Regions from separate parts of the Roseibium sp. LAB1 genome, predicted to be linked through region 3. Evidence: riboswitches for the same ligand, from Rfam matches in the RefSeq annotation. Region 3 holds a riboswitch; each other region holds the start of a gene.
The links. A riboswitch is a leader RNA that binds a small molecule or an ion and turns the genes downstream of it on or off. The one in region 3 is predicted to bind thiamine pyrophosphate.
Positions count from the first base shown of each region.

Region 1 (7,559 bases), 1.1 Mb from region 3:
CCTTGATCGGCGTGATGGGCGCCGGGTTTGCGGCGCTTGCCATGATCACCGTGCGCAAATTGTGCGAGACGGAACGCACGTCAACCATCGTCACCTGGTTCGCCGGAATGTCTTCGGTGCTATCGCTGCTCACGCTGCCGCTCGGCTTTCTGCTACCGGGGCAAGCGTGGATCGTGCCGGACCTGCCCACCGCCGGGCTGCTTCTGCTGATCGGTCTGGCCGGCGGTGTCGGCCAGATCCTGCTGACCCAGAGCTACCGGTTTGCCGATGCTTCCACCATTGCGCCGTTCGATTACGTCAACATGCTGTGGGCGATCATCGTCGGCTGGGTTGTCTTTAGCGAAACGCCACTGCCCGCCGTGGTGCTCGGCGCGCTGATCGTGATTGCCGCCGGCATCTTCGTCATCTACCGCGAGCACAAGCTCGGCCTGGACAGGACCAAGGCCCGCCGGGCGTCGTCGCCGTCAAAGTCTTAGGTCGAAATTTCCAGGATTACGACCTGTCCACAGTCATTCCAGACAAGTGAGGCAAAGCCGAGCGCCGATCCGGAATCCGGACTTGTTTCGCGCCATAGGCGCGGCGTTACCCGAAGAGAGAAGCGTTCGCTCCACTCACACAGATGCGCTGGATTCCGGATCTGCGCGAAGCGTTGCTGCGCTTGTCCGGAATGACGGTGGAAATGTGAAGTTTTCTATCCGGACCTTACTGCGGCTTGTACTCGAACCGTTCAACGGCGCTCTTGGTGCCGTCCTTGAAGATCAGCTGTACGCTGATCGACTGGGCCGACGCGGCTGGAAGCTCCAGATACGGCTTGTCCTTGAGTACGACGTTGGGGTTGTCCGGATCGCAGGCTTCCAGTTGCCATTCCTGGTCGATCGGGCCGTCGTTCAGTCCGTAGAAGACATAGTCGATGCCGCACTTCCAGGATTCCAGGTGCGTGAAATAGATCAGTTCCTGGCCCTGCCAGTCGCGAAAGGACACCCAGTTGGCCTTGGTGAGGTCCAGGATCTGCTTGATCTGCTCCGGCGGCATGCCTTGCGCTGATGCGGTGGTGCCGAGCGGAGCAAGGGCAAGTGTCAGGCAAAGGGCTGCTGATTTAATGAGATGCATGAAATATGTCCGGGTCTGACGTTAGAAGGCCTTGAAGGTAATGATGGTTTTGGTGTCCTGAATGCCGTCGATCGGATGGACTTTTTCGTTCACGAAATGGCCGATGTCCGATCCGTCCTCGACATAGAATTTCACCAGAAGATCGTAGTCGCCGGAGGTGGAATAGACTTCGGACGCGATTTCCGCATCGGCGATCGCGTTGGCAACCTGGTAGGTCTTGCCCAACTGGCATTTGATCATCACGAAAAACGGTACCATGGGGCGCTCCGGGCAGTTGGTGTTTGAAGTGGGTGAACGTGTCACCTGAACCATCAGCCGGGCTGTTCGGTCAGCCAGACTTGCCGGGCAACAGATTCACAAAAGCAGACTAGGACATCGCCCATCTCCTCGCGCCAGTCAATTGCCGAGTGGCCGGCCTGCACGTGCCGGGTCTTGCAATCGCGCGGACACCTTGTTAGCAGTGCAAGCATCTCATGGGGGTGCCCGGCCATGCAGGACCGGGCTGAGAGGCAGCCTGCCAACTCCTTGAACCTGATCCGGCTGATACCGGCGGAGGGATTTGAGATCATGATGCACACACCTCACCCCGCAACACGTCCTTTCCGGAATACCGGCAACGGGTTTTCCGTCACAGGAGAGCCGTCATGAGCCTTTCCGTCGCTGCGTCCACGCAGGCCCTGAGCGCCGAACAGGTCTTCACCCTTCTGGAAAGGGTGCGACAGAAAACCCCGCGCGTTCACGCCATCACAAACGCTGTCGCGCAAAGCTTCACCGCCAATGTGCTGCTTGCGCTCGGTGCCGTTCCCTCCATGACCATCGCGCGGGAGGAAGTTGCGGCTTTTGCCGGCGGGGCTGATGCGCTGCTGGTGAACCTCGGCACCCTTGACGAGGAGCGCCGTGCAGCCATTCCGCTCGCAATAGAGGCCGCCAGGACTGCCGGACGTCCGGTTTGCGTCGATCCGGTCTTCGTCAACCGGTCTCCCGTGCGCTGCGCCTATGCGCGCGAACTTATGGCCCTGAACCCGGATCTGGTGCGGCTCAATCCGGAAGAACTCACCGCTCTCTTGCCGGAGCGGGCGGATGCCGATGCATTGATCGAGGCCGGAACGGTTTTTGCCGTGACCGGCCCCGAAGACAGGGTCGAAAGCCGCGGTGAGGATTTTCTGCTGCGCAACGGCGATCCGCTGATGTCACGCGTGACAGCCACCGGCTGCGCAGGCGGTGCGGTTCTGGCAGCGTTTCTCAGTGTCGAAAAGGACCGGGCGCTGGCGGCCGCTTGCGGACTGTCCGTCTTCAACATCGCCGGCGAAATCGCAGCCGGCCGGGCAGGTGGGCCGGGCACTCTCGTGCCCGAATTGCTTGACGCGCTGTTTTCCCTAACCGACCGCGACATTGAAGCCCGTCTCAAGACCGGCTGACGCAGGCTCAGCCGCATTTACACCCAGGAGGCTTTCATGACCGCAATCGCGGTGACCATTGCAGGATCGGATTCCGGTGGCGGAGCCGGCATTCAGGCAGATCTCAAGACCTTTTCCGCCAACGGCGTCTTCGGTGCCAGCGTCATTGCGGCGCTAACGGCGCAGAACACGCTTGGTGTCAGCGCCATTCATGACGTTCCACCGGACTTCGTGCGGGCCCAGATGACGGCGGTCTTCTCCGATCTTGCAGTTACGGCAACCAAGATCGGCATGCTGTCACGCGTTGATACGATCGAGGTGGTGGCGGAGGGACTAAAGGTACTTGAGACGGGCCCGGTCGTGCTTGACCCTGTGATGGTGGCCGCTTCCGGTGACCCCTTGCTGGCGGACAGTGCGGTGGACACGTTGATCGCCCTGCTGCTGCCTCTGGCGGATATCGTTACACCGAACCTTCATGAAGCAGCCCGCATGCTGCAGGGCGAGGTTGCGGCGGATGAAGCCCAGATGCACGCACAGGCAGAGCGTCTGCTCGGTCTTGGCGCCAACGCGGTTCTGCTCAAGGGCGGACACGGGGCAGGGGCGAAAAGCGCGGATCTCCTGCTGGACCGCGAAGGCAATGCAGTCTGGCTGCGGTCCGACCGGATCAAGACAGACAACACCCATGGCACCGGCTGTACCCTGTCGTCGGCAATTGCCTCGGGTCTTGCCAAGGGGCAAGGCATGGAAGAGGCCGTGAAGTCCGCCAAATCCTACATTCAGGCCGCGATAGCTGCTGCCGATACGCTTCACATTGGCAGTGGTCACGGGCCTGTTCATCATTTCCACGCGTTCTGGAGCAAGTGAGATGACCGATCAGCCAATGACCAAAACCGGACAGATCAGCCGCAGAGGGCTTCTGGGGGCATCCGCCGCTGCCGGGGCAAGCGCATTGGCTGCCCCTGCGGTGGCGCAGGAGCAGGCGACGCTGGAATGGAAGATGGTCACCTCCTGGCCGAAAAACCTGCCGGGGCCTGGGGTCACGGCGCAGCGGATTGCAGACCGGATCGAACTGATGTCCGGTGGACGGCTGCGCGTCCGGCTTTATGCCGCTGGTGAACTGGTGCCGGCTCTGGGCGTGTTCGAGGCGGTTTCCGCAGGCACGGCGCAGATGGCGCATACGGCCTCTTTTTTCTGGCAGGGCAAGATCCCGGCTTCGGTCTATTTCACGGCGATACCCTTCGGCCTTCTGCCGCATGAGCACATCACCTGGATAGAGCAGGGCGGCGGCCAGGCGCTTTGGGACGAGCTTTATGCCCCCTTCGGGCTGCGACCCGTAATGGCCGGGAACACCGGTGTCCAGATGGGCGGCTGGTTCAAGCGCGAGATCAACACGCTGGACGACCTCAAGGGGCTGAAGATCCGCATGCCGGGCCTGGGCGGTGAAGTGATGCACCGGCTCGGGGCAACCCCTGTCAGTCTGCCACCCGGCGAATTGTTCCAGGCACTGGATAGCGGCGTGCTGGATGCGACGGAATTCCTGGGGCCATGGTCGGACCGGGCAATGGGATTCCAGAAAGCTGCCAAATCCTATTACACGCCCGGCTTCCATGAGCCCAATGGCACCGGCGAAGCGCTGTTCAACAAGGTGGCGCTGGAAGGCCTGCCGGAAGATCTTCGCGCGATCATTCTGGAAGCCTGCAAAGCCGAAAACGGCCGGTCGCTTGCCGAAAGCGAATGGGAAAATGCCGGCGCCCTGAAGCTCCTGCAGGAAGAAGACGGCGTCACCGTTCGCTCTTATCCCGATGATGTGCTGGATGCGCTGCGGGAGACCGCGGCAGTCGTGCTGGCGGAATTTGCGAGCAAGGATGCGCTCAGTCAGAGGATCTACGAAAGCCATATGGCTGCCAGAGCCCGTCTGGCCCCCTGGAGCGACGTTGCCATGCGCCGTTTCCTGGAAGCCCGGGACGGTTAGACCGGCCACTCCAGGCCGCCGACAGGACTGCTAATGGATCCCGAGATGATCTTTGCGCGCGAACCGGTGCAACCTGCCGGTTCGCAGCTTGCAACCGGTCAGCCTGTCATTCCGGAATCACGCGTGAAACAAACGCATCAGGCGCAGTAAAACTTCCTGACAAAGTGTCAGCGCAAGCCTCCAGCTTGAAGTGCCGTAGTGCGCGGATCGACATTCCGTTAGGAAAGGTGATTGGCGTTTTTACCAAGGAATTTCAAAGGACTTGTCCTACAAGCGATCCACATTCCGTGGCGAAACCTGTGGCAAAGCCGCAACGATTCAGGGTTAAATTACGTTATGGGAAGCTGACATTTTAAGTGCTTATTTTTTAGGCAAATGTTTGAAAGTGTGTCGGTCCGGTGACGAAGAGACTTGGAACCTGTCCTTTTTGAAGTGTTTTGATCGTCTACGCAGCATTCCTTACGAAAAATGCCGCGCATTTCGCATTGCAGCATGAAGAAATGACGGCAGAACTGGCGTAATTATTCAGTTGAAACGGACGGCGTTCTCCTAAAACCCTGTGTCAGGTTGTCATGAAACATCCGGTGGCTAAGGGATGGGAGGAAACTTAATGCCGTGGGCAAACAAGAAATCAGTTCTACTTGCTACTACAGCTGCAGCTCTATCAGTGGTTGCAAACTCGGCCTTTGCAGGCGGTTTTGCGCTTAGAGAACAGAGCTCGTACTTTCAGGGTATGTCTTTTGCCGGGTATGGGACGTCCGGTGGTTCGATCTCTTCGATGTACTGGAACCCGGCGTCGCTTATCGGCGCCCAGCAGGGCCTGACCATCGAAGCACACAATACAGGGCTCTTCCCTAGCTCGGACATCAACGGCACGCTGTCTGGCGGGTTCCTCGGCACGTCATCCATCGGCAGTGGTGATATCGCATCCGACGCGTTCATTCCCGCTTCCTATGCAGCCTACCGGCTGAACGACAAGCTGATCTTCGGTGTTGGTATCAACGCGCCCTTCGGCCTGTCGACGAAACCGGAGCAGAATTGGGCAGCTCAGTTCTATTCGCGTTCGTCTTCCGTGTTCTCGTTGAACGTCAATCCGACCGTCGCGCTCCAGATCAACGACATGTTCGCGATCGCGATCGGTGTTCAGGCGCAATATCTGGATGTCTCGCTGAAGTCCGCCGACGCCACATCCGGAGCAGGGTTTCCACGTTCGAACCAGATTTCCGGTGACGATATCGGCTTTGGTGTGACTGCGGGTCTGACGGTGCGGCCGTTCGAAGGTACGGAAATCGGTCTCGGGTACCGCTCCGGTGTCGGTCACGATCTTGATGGCGATCTGTTCGCCGGTGGTGTCACGACGGCGATTGGCCTTGGCGTCATCACGCCGGACATGATCAACCTGTCCGCAAAACAAAAGGTGACCGACAAGATCCGCGTTCTGGGAACGGTTGAATGGACCAACTGGAGCCGGCTGAAGTCGCCGCGCGCCATCAACGATGCAACCGGTACCGCGGCCACAGTCCTGCACTTCAACTATGATGACGGCTGGTTCTTCTCGCTGGGCGGCGAATACGACTTCAACGACAAGCTGACCTTCCGCGGTGGTGTCGGCTACGAGATTTCGCCGATCGACGAAAAGATCCGCTCCACGCGCCTGCCGGACAATAACCGCTGGTGGCTGTCGGCTGGTGCCAGCTACACCTTCAACGAGCACCTGGCGTTTGATCTCGGCTATACGCACATCATTCCGGAATCGACCGATATTAACATCGATTCCAATCACCAGGACTACAACGCGGCATTCGGTACCTATTCGGGGGATGTCGACAGCAGTGTCAACATCATCTCCGCCGCGTTGCGCTACAAGTTCTGATCCGACTGGTCAGCAGTTCAAGAAAGGCCGGGGCAATTGCTCCGGCCTTCGTTTCTGACAAGGGCTTAGAACGCCGCCGGATAAAGACCGCCGTCCATCAGGATGTTCTGGCCGGTAATGTAGCCGGCGTGCCGGGAGCACAGGAAGGCGCAGGTCTGGCCGAATTCCTCGGCTGAACCGAAACGTCTTGCCGGGATTTCCGCTGCCTGTGCCGCCCGGACATCCTCGATGCTTTTGCCTGACTGCTGCGCGGCGCGCTCGAAGCCGCCTTTCAGACGGTCGGTGTCCATCTTGCCGGGCAACAGGTTGTTGACCGTCACGCCGTGGGGGGCAAGCTGGCGACAGACGCCGGCCAGGAATGCCGTGAGCCCCGCCCGAGCACCGCTGGACAGATCGAGACCTTCGATTGGCATCTTTACCGAAAGCGAAGTGATGTTGACGATGCGGCCGAAACCGCGCCCCTTCATGCCGGGAACAACCGCCTGGATCAGCTCGATGGGGGTGACGAAATTCTGCACCACACCTTCCATCAGCGCCGCACGGTCCAGCTCGGAATAGTCGCGCCGGGGTGGGCCACCGTTGTTGTTGACCAGGATGTCCGGGTCCGGGCAGGCCGCCAGAAGCGCTTCTTGTCCGTCCCGGGTGGAGACATCCGCTGCGATGGCGGCAACGCTCACGCCGAAGCGGTTCTGCAGCAAGGTGCGGGTTTCTTCCAGAACCTTTTCGTTACGTCCGTTCAGGACGATGTCGCAGCCTGCTTCCGCCAGTGCTTCGGCGCAGCCCTTGCCGAGGCCGCGGCTTGACGCACAGATGATTGCCTTTTTGCCTTTGAGGCCGAGGTCCATGAACGTTCTCCTTGATGCAGGTTGGACATGCTTTGTGGCTGGCAAAACCCGATGCTGTCAAATGCCGTCAGGGACATATGGAGCGGGTCAGCATCCGGCAAGATGTTCGTGAAGCAACGGAATGAAGTGAGGGAGGCCAATACCCGATCCGTGCCGGTGTTAATCATTAAGCTGGAAAACAATCGGCCTCGAGGAAGTCTCGTCATTTGTCATAATAGTGATACTTGAATCGCGTCTATAGCGCTCCAATGGGAATTTGGAGAAGTGCTATGTCTACCGCTGAGGCATCGCGGCATTACCGGGCCTTGTTTATTTCCGACGTCCATCTTGGCACACGCGGTTGCCAGGCGGAGATGCTGCTT
Region 1 covers NZ_BAAGIB010000001.1:911,709-919,267, reverse strand. The annotation lists gene ACYQ54_RS04360 (DMT family transporter) at 1-476, shown strand, start outside; gene ACYQ54_RS04355 (hypothetical protein) at 703-1,110, opposite strand; gene ACYQ54_RS04350 (Lrp/AsnC ligand binding domain-containing protein) at 1,132-1,368, opposite strand; TPP riboswitch at 1,576-1,686, shown strand; gene thiM (hydroxyethylthiazole kinase) at 1,755-2,528, shown strand; gene thiD (bifunctional hydroxymethylpyrimidine kinase/phosphomethylpyrimidine kinase) at 2,565-3,371, shown strand; gene ACYQ54_RS04335 (TRAP transporter substrate-binding protein) at 3,373-4,479, shown strand; gene ACYQ54_RS04330 (OmpP1/FadL family transporter) at 5,075-6,352, shown strand; gene ACYQ54_RS04325 (SDR family oxidoreductase) at 6,418-7,197, opposite strand; gene ACYQ54_RS04320 (UDP-2,3-diacylglucosamine diphosphatase) at 7,446-7,559, shown strand, end outside.
Region 1: linked by a shared signal. The riboswitch ahead of thiM (hydroxyethylthiazole kinase) and the one ahead of ACYQ54_RS09215 (ABC transporter permease) in region 3 are both predicted to bind thiamine pyrophosphate.

Region 2 (7,559 bases), on a different contig from region 3:
TTCATAGGCCAGCCGTCCGGCTTCAATTGCCTGGGCGAAAGCCCTTGCCATGGCGACAGGGTCTCCGGACTTTGCGACGGCCGTATTCAGCAGCACCGCATCGAACCCGAGTTCAAGAACCGTTGCGGCATGAGACGGACGGCCAAGGCCTGCATCCACCACCAGCGGAACTCCGCTGAAATGGCTGCGATAGGCTCTGAGGCCATCCGGATTGACCGGCCCCCTCGCCGAACCGATCGGGGCGCACCAGGGCATCAACACCTGGCAGCCCGCCTCAAGCAACCGTTCGCCGACGACAATATCGTCCGTCGTGTAGGGAAACACCTTGAAGCCGTCTTCAGTCAGAATACGGGCAGCTTCCACAAGGCCGAAGACATCCGGCTGAAGACTGTCGTGATGACCGATCACTTCCAGCTTGATCCAGTCTGTTGCGAAGAGATCCCGTGCCATCCTGGCCGTCGTCACGGCTTCTTTCACCGAGTGGCAACCAGCGGTGTTCGGCAACACCTTGACCTGAAGCTCTCGGATGAGGTCCCAGAACCGGCCACCGGCGCCGCTGCCAGCCGTCTCGCGCCGTAGGGACACTGTCAGAATTTGAGCGCCAGAGGCCTTCACAGCCTCGGCCAAAATCTGCGGAGACGGATATTGCGCTGTCCCGAGCAAGAACCTGGAGGCGACTGCTTCACCATAGAAATTCAGCAAGAGCGTTATCCTCCCTGCATCGGCGACAGGATCTCGATGCGGTCGCCAGCCTGCAGGACGCAATCGCCCCTCTCATCAGCGCTCACCAGATCGCCGTTGCGGGCTGTGGCAAGGAATTCATGGTCATAGGCCAGTTCCTCCAGAAGAGCTGCCAGCGTCGCACTGGCAACCTCCTGCGGTTCGCCGTTAATGGTTAGATTCAAGGCTCTTCTCCTGAAGATGTTGCATGATCCCGCTTGCTGCCTCGATGGCAAAATGCGGGGCAAGCAGAAAGCCGTGCCGGTAAAAGCCGTTCAAGGACAGCGTCTTGCCTGTCCAGGCGAGACGGGGAAGGTTGTCGGGATAGGCTGGGCGCAGGCCTGCACCGGTTTCGATGATCTTGGCTTCTGCAAAACCCGGATGCAGGCTATAGGCGGCGTTGAGAAGTTCCATGGTGGAGCGGACACTGACCGGGCCCCGGTCGCTGCTTTCGATCATCGTTGCTCCGACCATAAAAACCCCGTTGTCGCGAGGCACCACATAGACCGGGATACGGGGATGCAGAAAGCGCACGGGCCGCGAAAGTGTGACATCCGGTGCATGCAGGATCAGCATTTCACCTCGAACAGGACGAAGGTTCGGATCCGGAGAGGCCATTCCCGTACAATCGACGACAAGATCAGCTGCCGAGGTGAAATCCTGTGTCCCGAATCTGACCCGCGCGCCGCTTTCAGAGACCTTTGCCCGCAATGACTTGAGGGCCTGACGCGGATCGATATGGGCTTCTTCGGCGAAATAGAGCCCCTTCGCAAATCGACCTGCAAGATCCGGCTCAAGTGTGCCCAGCGCCTCACGGTCGAGCCAGGTAAAGCCACTGGTCCGGGAGGCAAATCGGCTCAGTTCGCCGGCATCACGCGGGGCAGCCACAACCAATGTTCCGTTACGCCGCACGTGCCCCGGCAGAACCTCACCCCACCAACTGATCGAGGACCGTCCGAACCGCAGGACATCTTCTTCGGCATTTTCCCTTTCACACCACGGGGCCAGCATGCCACCTGCGAGCCAGGACGCACTGGCTGACAGGTCCTGATGCTTTTCCAGCAGTTCGACCTGCGCACCGCGCGTGACAAGCTCATGCGCAAGCGCCAAACCAGCGACACCGGCCCCTTTGACGCCGATTTTCATTCCGCCCCCTCCCCCTGGGAGAACGTCAGTTGCTCGCTGCAGCGGGGGTTTGTGTGGACCGCCAGCATTCAACGCCTCTTCGCACGGACCGGTTCTGGTCCTGCTGTTCGGTCATTCAGTTCGGGAAGGTGGCCGTGGGTGACGCATTGCGGTAGCAACTGCACCTGGCCGAGAACACCTTCCCTTCGCCAGCATGACCTGGATCAGGTTCGTCGGGTCCCTGCACTGCGCGGTCGCGCCAGCAGTATCTCAGCCCCTTGTCGAGGCCCCCCGGGTGAGCCCCTGTTGTGCCGCTCGTCGGGTGCAACTGTCAAGAGACCGGACGGTCTTCAGCCCTGTTCCTGACAATCAGCCAGAAAGTCGTCGATCTCGGCAAGGGTCCGAAGACGATGGACTGTCAGATGGTGCGGAGGTTCGCGGTAGATGCGCTCCAGCTTGGCTCTGGCCGAGTGTCTGGTTCGCCATATGAAGCTCAGAAACTCGATGGTTTGCCAGTTGAACTGCTCGGGGCAACCTTCTGCCAGGTCCGGCCTGCTCTGTCCGTGGTATTTCACTGACCGCTTCAGCACCCGAAAAATGCGGCGCAGGACCGGAACGTCAAGCCAGATGAAGGTGTCGGCGCGTTCGACACGCTCCGCGTAAGTACTTGAATGGCCGCCTTCGAAGATCCAGGCATCCTTCAGATGGACCTCATGCGTCATCCGGTCTTTCTCTTCCCGCGTCCGTTCATTCCAACCGGAACGGTAGTGGATCTTATCCATATGATAGACCGGCAGTCCGGTTTTCTGGCCCAGGGCAACGGCAAGCGTGCTTTTGCCCGAGCCCGGGCCTCCAACAATCATCACGCGTTTCATGTCGCACCAAACAAAAACCAGGAAGGGCCGGTCGTTATACAGATTGCGCAGCGGATGAAAAACCGAAACAGACTGTTCAATGGACACCTCAGCTCCTCCAGCCCTATCTAGATTGCAAGACGGCATATTCTTTGATGGAGAGGCAGATGAGCTGGTTGAATACCCCTGATCCCGTGGCGGGAAATGCTGCAAGCTGTGACCCGATCGAGACGATCATCGTACCGCGAACTTCCGATCTCGGCGGTTTTTCCGTAAGGCGCGCCTTGCCATCCGCCAGGCGCCGGATGGTGGGTCCGTTCATTTTCTTCGACCAGATGGGTCCTGCCGAACTGCTGGTGGGTGGCGGCATTGATGTCCGCCCGCATCCTCACATCGGGTTGGCAACCGTGACCTATCTCTTCGAAGGAGAGATGTATCATCGTGACAGCCTCGGAACGGAGATTGCGATTGCCCCCGGTGCTCTGAACTGGATGAGCGCCGGCAAGGGCATCGTGCATTCCGAACGTGAGAGGCCGGAACGCCTGCAGGAAAAACGTCCCCTGTTCGGCCTGCAGAGCTGGGTGGCCTTGCCTAAACACCTGGAAGAGACCGACCCGACCTTCCAGCATCACGGCACCGAGGAACAGCCGGAGTTTTCCGACAAGGGCGCCACGGTCAAACTGATCGCCGGCGACCTCTACGGACACAAGGCCCCCGTCAAGACAGCCTCGGACATGTTCTATGCCGACATCTCGCTGGAACCGGGGGCGAAAATACCGCTGGATGCCGGATGGGAGGAACGCGGCCTTTATACGGTCGCGGGCCAGATCACCATCGCCGGCCAGACCTTCGATCCGGCCCAACTACTGGTGTTCAAACCGGGTGACCATCTGGTGATCGAAAACACCGCGCCTTTTCCAGCAAGGTTCGTTGTGCTTGGAGGTGAACCGATGGATGGCCGCCGCTATATCTGGTGGAACTTCGTGTCTTCATCAAAAGAGCGCATCGAGCAGGCCAAGGAAGACTGGCGGCTCGGCCGTTTTGACACCGTTCCCGGTGACGCGGAAGAGTTCATTCCCCTGCCTGAGCGTCCGGGGCCCTGACACTCCAGCCGCTTTCCAGAGGGGGCGCTTTTTCAAACCTGTCAGCGGGCCGGATCAGATCCGGCTCGCCAAAGTCCAGAATGATGTTGAGACGCTGGCTGGCCAGCGGATCACCCGTCAAATTGGGATCCTCCGGTGCAACCGATAGCCGTACACCTCGATGGGTTGTCTCAAGCTGCCTGAAACCGGAAACAGCCTCACGGAACACTTCCGGCACTGTCCAGCCATAGCGAACAGCCAGGGCGTCGATTACCAGCCAGACCGCATCCAGTCCGATCTGCATCTGGCGGGGATCTTCCACCACCAGCTTCAGTCGCAAATAGTCGATCCTGTTTTCCGAAGGTCCACGCAGCAGGAAGAAGAGAGTTGTCGAGCCATAGTCGACGCTCGGCGTGGTCAGGGGCACAAGATCGGAGGCACATTGCCAACGGTCCGCACTGAATGGTGCCCGGCGCCAACCGGGATTTCCCAATCCCAGTGATCTCAGCTCGTCACAGAGTTGGTCAGGCTGCCCCAAAAAGCTGCGCTTCAGCTCCGCGGACAGTTCCGGTTCCGGAGCCAGCAGCACTTCCTTGGCCGGAGCCTGCAGCGACGAAAGCGGGTCCGGCACCAATGGCGATGACTGGGCACTGTCTTCGTTACTCTGTTGGGCAACGTGCAGGATCAGCCCGCCACCAGCGAAACCGGCAGCCAGAAGCGCGAGAGTTCCCCAGATGTAGTACGGCGTCACGAACGGGCGGTTGCGAGACCTGGGGACATGTGGCGATTGGTCTGCCCTCTCGGTCTTGGCGCCTTCCGACAGCGTTTCCATGTCCGGTTCGGCCCAGCGCGGTCCCGTTGAACGACGCCCTGGCCTCGGCCTGGATTGCCTGCCCCTGCCCGTCCGGTCTGCCGACACTGCAGCCGATCCAAGCAAATGCCTGAGCTTGTCTGCTAAACCCGCCATTCAGTCCCTTAATACCGCGATCCTCGACCGTTTGGTCCAAGGCTCGGGTTTTATCAAACCAATACCTTGAAAAGGCAACCGGATACCTGTCATGTAAGCGCCGCTTCAACGGTCGCGCAGTGAAACGAAATACTCGCGCCCGAACCGAACCCGATGAGACCCTGAATGCCCACCTTTCCAGGCGACACACCCGACCTGCGCCGCGCGATTATAGAGACTGCCCGCGCCCTGCCCCGTCTCGGGTTGACGAAAGGCACATCCGGAAATGTCAGTGCACGCATCGAATCCGGTTTTTTGGTGACACCATCTGGAACGCCCTATGAAAATCTGACCGAAGACATGATCGTCGCGCTTGACATGAACGGCTGCTACCGCGGAGAGACGCTGCCGTCTTCCGAATGGCGGATGCATCTCGACTTCTATCTGGCGAAGCCGGACTGCGGTGCGGTGGTGCATTGCCACAGCCCCCGCGCAACCGCCCTGTCCTGCCATCGACGCGGCATACCCGCGTTTCACTATATGGTGGCGCTTGCCGGCGGTGACCGCATCGAATGCGCCCACTATGCCACCTTCGGAACCAAGGATTTGTCCGAAGCGATGATTGCCGCCCTGGGCGACAGGAACGCCTGCCTGCTTGCGAACCACGGACAGATTGCCGGCGGCGCAACCTTGCAAAAGGCACTTTCGACCGCGGAAGGCGTGGAAGATCTGGCGGACCAGTATCTATCGGCCCTTCTCCTTGGCGAGCCTGTGATACTGGACGGGGATGAAATGACCGCGATCTTGAAAAAATTCAAAACGTACGGAAAACAGACAAACGAACTTGAAGACGGCCAGACGGCTGCCTTCGAACTGCCAAGACGGATGGACTGAAAATGCGGCTGGGAATTGACTGGGGTGGAACCAAGATCGAAATCATCGCTCTTTCCAATGAGGGCGAGGAATTGTTCCGGCAACGGGTCGACACTCCCAGGAACGACTATGATGGCTGTCTGGAGGCCGTCCGTTTTCTGGTAGACGCCGCCGAGCAGGCAACCGGCCAGACGGGAACGCTTGGTCTCGGTATTCCAGGTTCGCTCTCCCCCAAGACAGGCCTCGTCAAGAACGCCAATTCCACCTGGATGAACGGCAAGCCCCTGGATCTGGATCTGCAAAAAGTGCTCGGCCGCCCGGTTCGCATCCAGAATGATGCCAACTGCCTGGCCGTATCGGAAGCGACCGACGGTGCTTGTGCGGGGGCACACATCGTTCACGCCATCATCATCGGCACGGGCAGCGGTTCAGGCATTGCCATTGACGCGAAAGCCCATCTGGGCGCCAACGGCATTGGCGGAGAATGGGGCGCCATCACCGTGCCGTGGCTGAAGCCGGAAGAGTATCCCGGTCCGGACAGCTGGATCGGCCACAAGGGCGCAATCGACCGCTGGTGTTCGGGAACCGGCTTTCAGCTTGATTACAAGGACCGGACCGGAACGCTGCTGAAAGGCCATGAGATCATGGCACTGAAACGCTCCGGAGATGACGTCGCGACTGCTGTCTACGAGGCCTACGTCAGCCGCCTCGCCCGTGCTCTTGCCATGTCCGCCAATTTGCTCGATCCGGATGTCTTCGTCCTGGGCGGCGGTATGTCGAATATCGACGAGCTTTATGCGGACCTTCCGCCTGCGATGGAGCCTTACATATTCTCCGATACGTTCGAAACACCGATCCGCAAGGCCATGCATGGCGACAGTTCGGGCGTGCGTGGAGCTGCCTGGCTCTGGGGTTAATGCGCCCTGGGGTTAATACGCTCTGGGGTCAATTTGCTCCGGCGCCAGTTCGACTTGGAGCTGAAAAGACACCGGGTGGCCTGCTTCCCGCGCGGTCATTCAGCGCACCCTGAAATCCGGAGCATCAGCACCTTTAGACTTCGAAAAACCGTCCAGGAACTTTCGACAAGACAAACCGGTCCTGCGAGCCGCAGGACCGGTTCTCATGAGCTGGCAAATCCTAGCTTGTCTTTTTGGTTCCTCCGGCACGCCCTTTGCTGACAAGCACAATCCCTGCCCCTACAGCGGCGACTGCTGCGAGCTTCGCTGCATTTGGCACTTCTCCGAAGGCGAGATACCCAAGGCCCAGGCCGATCACGGCGGCAACGGAACCGATCTGGCTGAGATAGACAGGCCCGGCCGTGTGTTGCAGGCGGAAATAGAGCCCATACTGAAATGCGAAGATTGCGATTTGCGCGGCAAGCAGTCCAGCTGCCTCCGGTGTCCAGACAGCTGGTGTCACGGGGACACCGGCAATTGCAGTAAACAGCCCGAGCGCCAGAAATCCGACCAGCATCATGCCCAGGGCAAGGTCGACCGGCCGCGCGCCTGATGGCCACTTCACCGTGCGGTAAATATTGCCCGAAGCCAGAAAAACCGGGATCGACAGCGCAAACATCGCCCACCACGAAGCATCAACGGAAAGCTGACGGCCAGATGCGGCAAGCAGAACGCCACCAGCAAGGCCGAAGAACACACCGGCCCCGCGCAGGATCTGGAATTTTTCCAGGCGCAGCAGAACGGCAAAAGCATAGGTGAGCACCAGCGGAAAAGCGAAGCTCAAGGAGACGAAGCCCGCGCCTACCTTCGGAGCGGCGACAACGGCAATCATGTTCGGTGCAATGAACAGGAGACCGCTGACCAGCAGATAGAAGGCGAACTGCCCCCGGCTGACACTTGTACCTCCAACCCCGGCCATGCTTGCCCCGGCCGCGATCCTGGTAATGGCAAACAGACCCGCGGCCCCGCCCAGGATGGACCATTGCAACAGTGCCAACGGGTG
Region 2 covers NZ_BAAGIB010000004.1:361,211-368,769, forward strand. The annotation lists gene ACYQ54_RS23085 (thiazole synthase) at 1-702, opposite strand, end outside; gene thiS (sulfur carrier protein ThiS) at 708-905, opposite strand; gene thiO (glycine oxidase ThiO) at 889-1,866, opposite strand; TPP riboswitch at 2,029-2,149, opposite strand; gene ACYQ54_RS23100 (P-loop NTPase family protein) at 2,196-2,708, opposite strand; gene ACYQ54_RS23105 (pirin family protein) at 2,867-3,802, shown strand; gene ACYQ54_RS23110 (DUF6030 family protein) at 3,771-4,613, opposite strand; gene ACYQ54_RS23115 (class II aldolase/adducin family protein) at 4,914-5,621, shown strand; gene ACYQ54_RS23120 (ROK family protein) at 5,624-6,517, shown strand; gene ACYQ54_RS23125 (DMT family transporter) at 6,738-7,559, opposite strand, start outside.
Region 2: linked by a shared signal. The riboswitch ahead of thiO (glycine oxidase ThiO) and the one ahead of ACYQ54_RS09215 (ABC transporter permease) in region 3 are both predicted to bind thiamine pyrophosphate.

Region 3 (7,559 bases):
CGCTGATGGAATGCCGCCTTGAAACAGGACGGACCCACCAGATTCGTGTGCACATGGCCCATATCGGCCACCCGCTGATCGGAGACGATGATTACGGGTCGGGGTTCAAGACCAAGTCCAACCGGCTCGACGAACCGCTCAAAAGCATCGTCAACGGCTTCCACCGGCAGGCCTTGCACGCCGGTCTGCTGGCTTTCGAACACCCTGTAAACGGTAAAACCTTGCGCTTTGAGAGCCCTTACCCGGCTGATTTCGCAAAACTTTTGTCCGGATTACAAAAATTTTAGGATACGTTTTCGTTTTCTGACCATGCAATCGGCCAATTTGGACCTATATTAACAGCTCTTGTGTGCCTGAACGGACACTATTGTGCGTCCGCCTTCCCTCAGAAATGGCTTGCTTGCGTATCACTGCGGGGCAGCGGAAGGAAGGGGTCGCAAACTTGACGAAAGGGGGTGCATGATATGGCCCAAAACGTTCCGACGCTTACAGCAGGGGAAGGCGGTCTCAGCCGGTATCTGGACGAGATTCGCAAGTTTCCGATGCTTCAGCCACAGGAAGAGTACATGCTCGCCAAGCGCTATAAAGAGCATGAGGATCCTGAAGCTGCCGAACGCCTGGTCAATTCCCATCTACGCCTCGTTGCCAAGATTGCCATGGGTTACCGCGGTTACGGCCTGCCGATCGGAGAAGTCGTCTCCGAAGGCAATGTCGGCCTGATGCAAGCGGTCAAGCGCTTTGAGCCGGACAAGGGTTTCCGACTCGCGACCTATGCCATGTGGTGGATCAAGGCAGCCATCCAGGAATACATCCTGAGGTCATGGTCCCTCGTGAAAATGGGGACCACAGCCAATCAGAAACGCCTGTTCTTCAACCTGCGTCGCCTCAAGGGCAAGATCCAGGCGCTGGACGAGGGCGATCTGAAGCCGCATCAGGTATCGGAAATTGCCACCAAGCTCGGTGTGTCCGAGGAGGAAGTGGTGTCCATGAACCGCCGTCTCGGCGGTGATGCCAGCCTGAACGCACCCGTGCGCGCGGAAGCCGATGCCGGCGAATGGCAGGACTGGCTAGTCGATGAAAGCGACAGTCAGGAAACCCTGCTCGCCAATCAGGAAGAGCTGGACATGCGTCGCAAGATGCTGAACGACGCAATGGATGTCCTCAACGAGCGCGAACGCCGCATCTTCGAAGCGCGCCGCCTCTCGGAAGACCCGATGACGCTGGAAGACCTTTCTGGCGAGTTCGGTGTCAGCCGTGAACGTGTGCGCCAGATTGAAGTCCGCGCGTTCGAGAAGGTTCAGAAAGCCGTGCGCAACAGCGCCCGCACCATGGACCAGCCTGCCGCCTGAGACACGCTGCCATAGAGAAACAAAAAAAGCGCTGAAGCCTGGCTCCAGCGCTTTTCTTTTGCCTGAGACGTCTACTCAGCGGATTTCGGCTGTGTAGCTTTCCACCGGCACGACCTTGCTGATCAGGCCGGCTTCGGCCATGAACTCGGCAAAGCGCTGGTAACGGCCTTCGTCGAGTGCGGCCGGGCGCTTTGCAAAACGCGGCAAGGTGTCGAACCAGGCGCGCCTGTTCAGCTCGTCGTTGAGGTTCGGATACGCTTCGACAAAAGCATTCCAGGCTTTTTCCGGATGGTTGCTCAGATAGATGGTTGCCGCTTCCACAGCCGCCAGAAACTTCGCGAAGCGTGGATCGTCCGTCTTGTCCTTGTTGACGACATAGATCAGCTCATCAAAGATCGGCACACCGTTTTCTTCGGGATAGAAAGCCTTGCCCGGTTTGCCTTCGATTTCGAGCTGCGTCAGCTCGAAATTGCGATAAGCGCCAATGACCGCATCCACCTGCCCGGCAAGCAGGGAACCCGACAGCGCGAAATTGACGTTGACCAGCTCGACATCGTCCATGGTCAAACCGGCCGAGCGCAGCATCTGGCCAAGCATAGCATCCTCGAAGCCCGACACGGAAAAACCGACACTCTTGCCCTTCAGATCCTTCAGCTCCTGAATGGGACCATCCTTGAGCACGATCAGCGAATTAAGCGGTGTTTCGACCAGCGTGCCGATCCATTTCAGCGGCAGCTCTTCCTCGATCTGCGCATGAAGCGTCGGCTGATAGGAGACCGCGATATCGCCCTGCCCGGCCGCCACCAGCTTCGGCGGCATCGCCGGATCCGCGGGTTCGATAATCTCCACGTCGAGACCTTCAGCTTCGAAGAAGCCCATGGTCTGCGCAGTCACCAGCGGCGCGTGATCCGGATTGATGAACCAGTCGAGCAGCAGGGTGAGTTTTTCACTGGCCTGAGCCGGGCCGGATGCCAGCAACCCGGCGGCGAGCACGAGAGACAGAATTTGTTTTTTCATGAGGTCCTCCGTTGGACGGCAGCTAGCTGAGCGGCTGCCAGGGAACTAGAAGTCGGGTGAGATGGTTCACGACAAAGCGCATGATCAGCACCATGGCCGCGAGAAGGATCAGGGCGGCGAACATCATGTCCGCCTGCATCCGGTTGCTGCTTTGAAGCATGATGAAGGCAAGGCCACCCTTCGCCCCCGCCCATTCGCCGATGATCGCCCCCATGGGGGCAAATACAGCGGCAACGCGCAGACCGGATGCAAACGCCGGCAGGCCTGACGGCAGGCGGAAGAACCAGAGTTCCTTCACGCGTGACAGACGGTAAAGCCGGGCAAGATCACACAACCCCTGGTCCAGCCGCTGCAGACCGTCGAAGAAGGTCGATGTGACCGTGAAAAAGATGACCAGGATGATGACGACGATCTTGGACGCAAGCCCGAAACCGAGCCAGAGAACCAGGATCGGCGCGATTGCGAACACAGGCAGGGCCTGCGTAACCAGAATGGGTGGCATGGCAAGCCTTGCAGCGACCGGAAACAGCCACAACAGCACGGAAAGCAGTGCCCCCGCCGCAGCCCCGAGCACAAACCCGAGCACTGTTTCAAAGGCGGTGATGCCGGCATGGTGCAGCAGGAAGCCCGCGTGTTTGACAAAGGCTGTAAAGACGCGGTCCGGTCCGGGAAGGATGTAGTGCTGGGTATCGAACACATGGACGATGGCCGCCCAGATCGCAACGGTCAGCAGCAGGCCGAACACGGACCTGGCAACGGCTTTCAGAAAAAACATCATCCGACACGCCCCGTTGCAATGCGCCAACGGAAACGCCTGGGAGCCGATATCGGCAGTCGGATTTGCAGCCACGGCTGCGGTCGCAGACAAATACGCATAGGATCTCCCGTCTTCGGACAAACCGAAAATGACAATGGAGATCCGGGAATAGGCTAAGGATTCCGTCCCTTCGCCGGCATGACCCGGATCAGGTTCTAAGGGTTCGGCATCACGCCATCTCAGCTCCGGTAACCGGAACACCCCTCGGACCAAGGCGGACCATGCCCAATGTGACAGAAAAAGGCAAGCCGCTGTGAAGCGGCTTTTTCAGATTTTCAAACGAGGCAATTGACGCTTAGCCGGCTTGCCAGGCCGTGATTGCCTTTTCGACGGCATCCGCACCGGCCGTACCCTTTTCCAGGGTCAGGATGCCGCGTTTGCCGTTTTCATAAAGCATCGGAATGTCGATCCAGCCGCGCTCACGCAGAAGGGCGAGATTGCGTTGCTGCTCGTTCGGCAGGCTGGACAGGGCAATCCAGAAAAAGCCCGGAGACACCTTCACCGACGCTCCGATCAGCGCATCGCCGCGGGCTTCTTCCGTAGGTTTCATGACCAGACCCGGAACGTTGACGACATCACCCGCAGCAAAATTTTCCGGAAACTCGTACTTGATCTCGACGAGATGGCTGGCCGGCAGAGAGTTATCGTCATTAGGCTTGATACGAATGTCGACTTTCACATCCCGTTCGGGGATTTCGACGGACGCACTCAGGACCGCAAGAGCCTTGCCGTCCAGATTGGTTTCTTCATCGACACCCCAGACGACAGCGCCTTGCGCCGCAGTACCGGCGCCGCCGGATTCTTCGCCCTCTTCATAGAGAATGGAGCGCTGCACCGAAGGATCCGCCGCCGCAGCGGACGGAGCGGGCGCAGTCTCGTCAGGAGAAATAGCCGACAGGTTGTCTTCCGGCACCGCGACCGGACTATCGGCCGCAGCCGGTGTCTGGTCGTTTTCGGCACTCGTCACGATGGACGGCTGGGACGGCGTGGGTGTCACGGCCGCTGGCGCGTCGACCTGAGGAGTTTCCGTGGCCGCAGGCGTATCGGCCTGGCCCGTGATGGTCGTGGTGGTCACGGTACGCGCGTCCGGGGCAACCACATCCGTCTCGCCGTCGTTCAACAGGCGGTCGGTGTTTTTGGAAGGCTCTTCGCCCTCCCCGACCGACGCAGACGTCGAAGGCTCAGGGGTGGTGACCGGCTCGGCTTCGGAAGCCGTTTGCGTAGAGGACGCGGCGGGCACATTGCCGCTGTCCGCAGTCTGATCGCCAGCGGGCATCAGGAAGTAGGCTGCGGCCGCCAGAAGCACCAGCAGCAGGAAGCCGGCAGCGATTGCAATCGGGACGGTGCGGTTACCGGACGACTCACCGCGCAGGGCCTCGGAAGCGCTCGGCTTGGACCGCTTGGCGCGGTCTTTCTTCGGTGCCGGTTCATCCTTGACCTTCCCGGTCTCGCCGGCTTGGTAGGGTTGGTCGACGGAAACAGTTGCGGTGGCGCTTTCAGCAGTTTCGAACAGACCGTCATCAGCCTGTTCCGGTTGCGTCGACCCACCAAACGACGGCTCCTGGCGCTGGGGCACTGCAGACGGATCGGCAGCTTCCTTTGCGTTGTGAACGGCCTGGCTGGCAGCGGTGCCAAGCGCTTCGGCCTGTGTCAGGGTTTCCTTCAGCGGCGAAGGCGCCGGGGTGTCATCAGCCGGCGCAGGTGCGGCTTCTGGCTCCTGCGGCGCGGGAGCTTCCGGCGCGACTTCTGCAGCCGGCTCGGACGGCGGCGGTGTCACAGGCGGTGCCGAAACCTCCGGCGCGGGGGCGGGAGCCTCCACCTTCGGAACTGTCGGGCTGAGACCGAGGCTTTCGCGCGCGGCTTCCGCTTCCACCTTGCGGATGGCTTCTTCAAGTCGCAGCTGCTCCGCCGTAATTTCGGACGGCGCCAGCGGCGGCTCATAGGCTTTCAGCTGATTGACGATGGCATTGCGCGCACGGCTGTAAACGCTTCTGCGTGCAGCACCATTGTTTTCAGGTAAAGACGCGATCGTTTTCTTCAGAATTGAATAGTAATCAGCCATCTTCCTGCCTACCGGCCGACTGCAAGGATCTGTTCTGCGGGCCCGAGATTTCGTTTCATTCTCAGGCTTATAGCAAGTTTTTCGAAAACCGGTGCTATTTCTTCAATATCTTTGCCGCGACAGAGACCCTCACAGTACCCTTTTCCTAACACAGATTTGTTTGCTCGGCACACACATGGAACGCCGAAAACGAGCGGTGGTTGCGTGCGGTGATTCGCAGCACGCAACCTCAGTCCTTAATAATGTGCTTTTAACGTCACAGATCTCAATCCTGGAAGGGATTCTGCACAAGAATTGTGTCGTCCCGTTCCGGACTTGTCGACAGAAGAGCCACCGGAGCACCGATCAGTTCTTCGACATGACGCACATATTTGATCGCCTGGGCCGGCAGATCGGCCCATGTCCGGGCCCCTTCGGTCGATTCCTTCCAGCCCGGCAGGCTTTCGTAGATCGGCTTGACCCGTTCCTGCGCGCCCTGCGAGGCGGGCAGATAGTCGATCCGTTCGCCGTCCAGCTCGTAGCCGATGCAGATCTTGATTTCATCAAGGCCGTCCAGAACATCCAGCTTGGTCAGCGCAATGCCGTTGATGCCGGAGGTGCAGACGGTCTGGCGTACCAGAACCGCGTCGAACCAGCCACAGCGGCGGCGGCGGCCGGTCACCGTGCCGAATTCATGCCCGCGCGTGCCCAGGAACTCGCCGACTTCGTCATTCAGCTCGGTCGGGAACGGGCCTTCGCCAACACGGGTGGTGTAGGCCTTGGTGATGCCGAGCACGTAATTGATCGAACCCGGGCCGAGGCCGCAGCCCGTTGCGGCCTGGCCGGCAACGGTGTTGGAAGAGGTCACGAACGGATAGGTGCCATGGTCGATGTCCAGAAGCGCACCCTGGGCGCCCTCAAACAGGATCCGCTTACCCTGGCGGCGCTGCTCGTCCAGCAGGTACCAGACCTTGTCCATATAGGGCAGCACCTTGTCGGCGATGCTGGCGAGTTCGTCATAGATCGCCTGTGCGGACACTTCTTCCTGACCGAGGCCGCGGCGCAGCGCATTGTGGTGCGTCAGCAGACGATCGATCTTGGCCGGCAGCGTGGCAAGGTTCTTCAGATCCATCAGACGGATGGCACGACGGCCGACCTTGTCTTCATATGCCGGACCGATGCCGCGCTTGGTGGTGCCGATGCGCGTACCGGTGTTGGAATTCTCCCGCAGGGCATCAAGCTCGCGGTGCAGGGACAGAATCAGCGTGACGTTTTCCGCAACGCGAAGCGATTCAGGCGTCACAACGACACCCTGCTTGCCCAGGCGCTCGACTTCCTCGGCAAGTGCATGGGGGTCCAGCACAACGCCGTTGCCGATCACCGAGAGTTTGCCTTCACGTGCAACCCCGGACGGCAGGAGAGACAGCTTGTAGCTGACACCGTCGATGACAAGGGTATGACCGGCATTGTGCCCGCCCTGGAACCTTACGATGACATCGGCCTGTTCCGACAACCAGTCGACAATCTTGCCTTTGCCTTCGTCACCCCATTGCGAACCGACAACAACCACATTCGCCATCTAGACTTTGCTCTCCTGAAGCAGCTTCCGCACCCTCCGAAACATGTTCGGGATGCCAACACGACAAGCCCCGGCAATCGGACCGGGGCAAACGGCGCGGACTATAGACAGGTTTCCCTGCTCATGCGAGTCTCCGCACGGAGATTGGAAGCCAAAAGCAAGTTTTTTTGCCAGCTCTCCCGATCGGCCCGGTCCCCTCTGTGCCAAATGACCATTCATACCGCGCCTCGAATTGGACTTTGTCCGAGTTAGACTGCATTTGCGGCAATGTCGCGACGGCGGATTATTTTGCCGGCGGCTCATCTGTTTCCTGCTTTTCGTTGCGGGCAAGCCTGAAGATCATCGGCGATGTACGCAGCAGCCAGACGAAACGATGGCGTTTGCTTGCCGGAACCGCATCGCGGCTGACGATCCGCGCGAAGACGAACACCACGAGCGACAGATGCAGTGTGGCGGTGTAGAGGAAGAACGCCGAGGGACCGAATGTTTCCATCACCACAGACGCAATGAACGGCCCGGCCATTGCCCCCACGCCATAGGCAAGTGTCAGCCCTGCCACCACATCGATGAACTGTCCAGGCTCCGCATTGTCGTTGGCATGGGCTGCACAGAGCGAATAAAGCGGCAAGGCAAATCCGCCGAACAGAAAGACGCCGGCAAAGAGTTCCAGACGGGTCGAGGACCCGGAAATGAACAGACAGGCCAGCCCGGCGCCGACGGTAAAGACACCCAGCACGATACGCCGGTCGAGCCTGT
Region 3 covers NZ_BAAGIB010000001.1:1,967,990-1,975,548, forward strand. The annotation lists gene ACYQ54_RS09200 (RluA family pseudouridine synthase) at 1-287, shown strand, start outside; gene rpoH (RNA polymerase sigma factor RpoH) at 465-1,349, shown strand; gene ACYQ54_RS09210 (ABC transporter substrate-binding protein) at 1,425-2,366, opposite strand; gene ACYQ54_RS09215 (ABC transporter permease) at 2,389-3,144, opposite strand; TPP riboswitch at 3,292-3,398, opposite strand; gene ACYQ54_RS09220 (hypothetical protein) at 3,479-5,245, opposite strand; gene ACYQ54_RS09225 (adenylosuccinate synthase) at 5,511-6,803, opposite strand; gene ACYQ54_RS09230 (MFS transporter) at 7,087-7,559, opposite strand, start outside.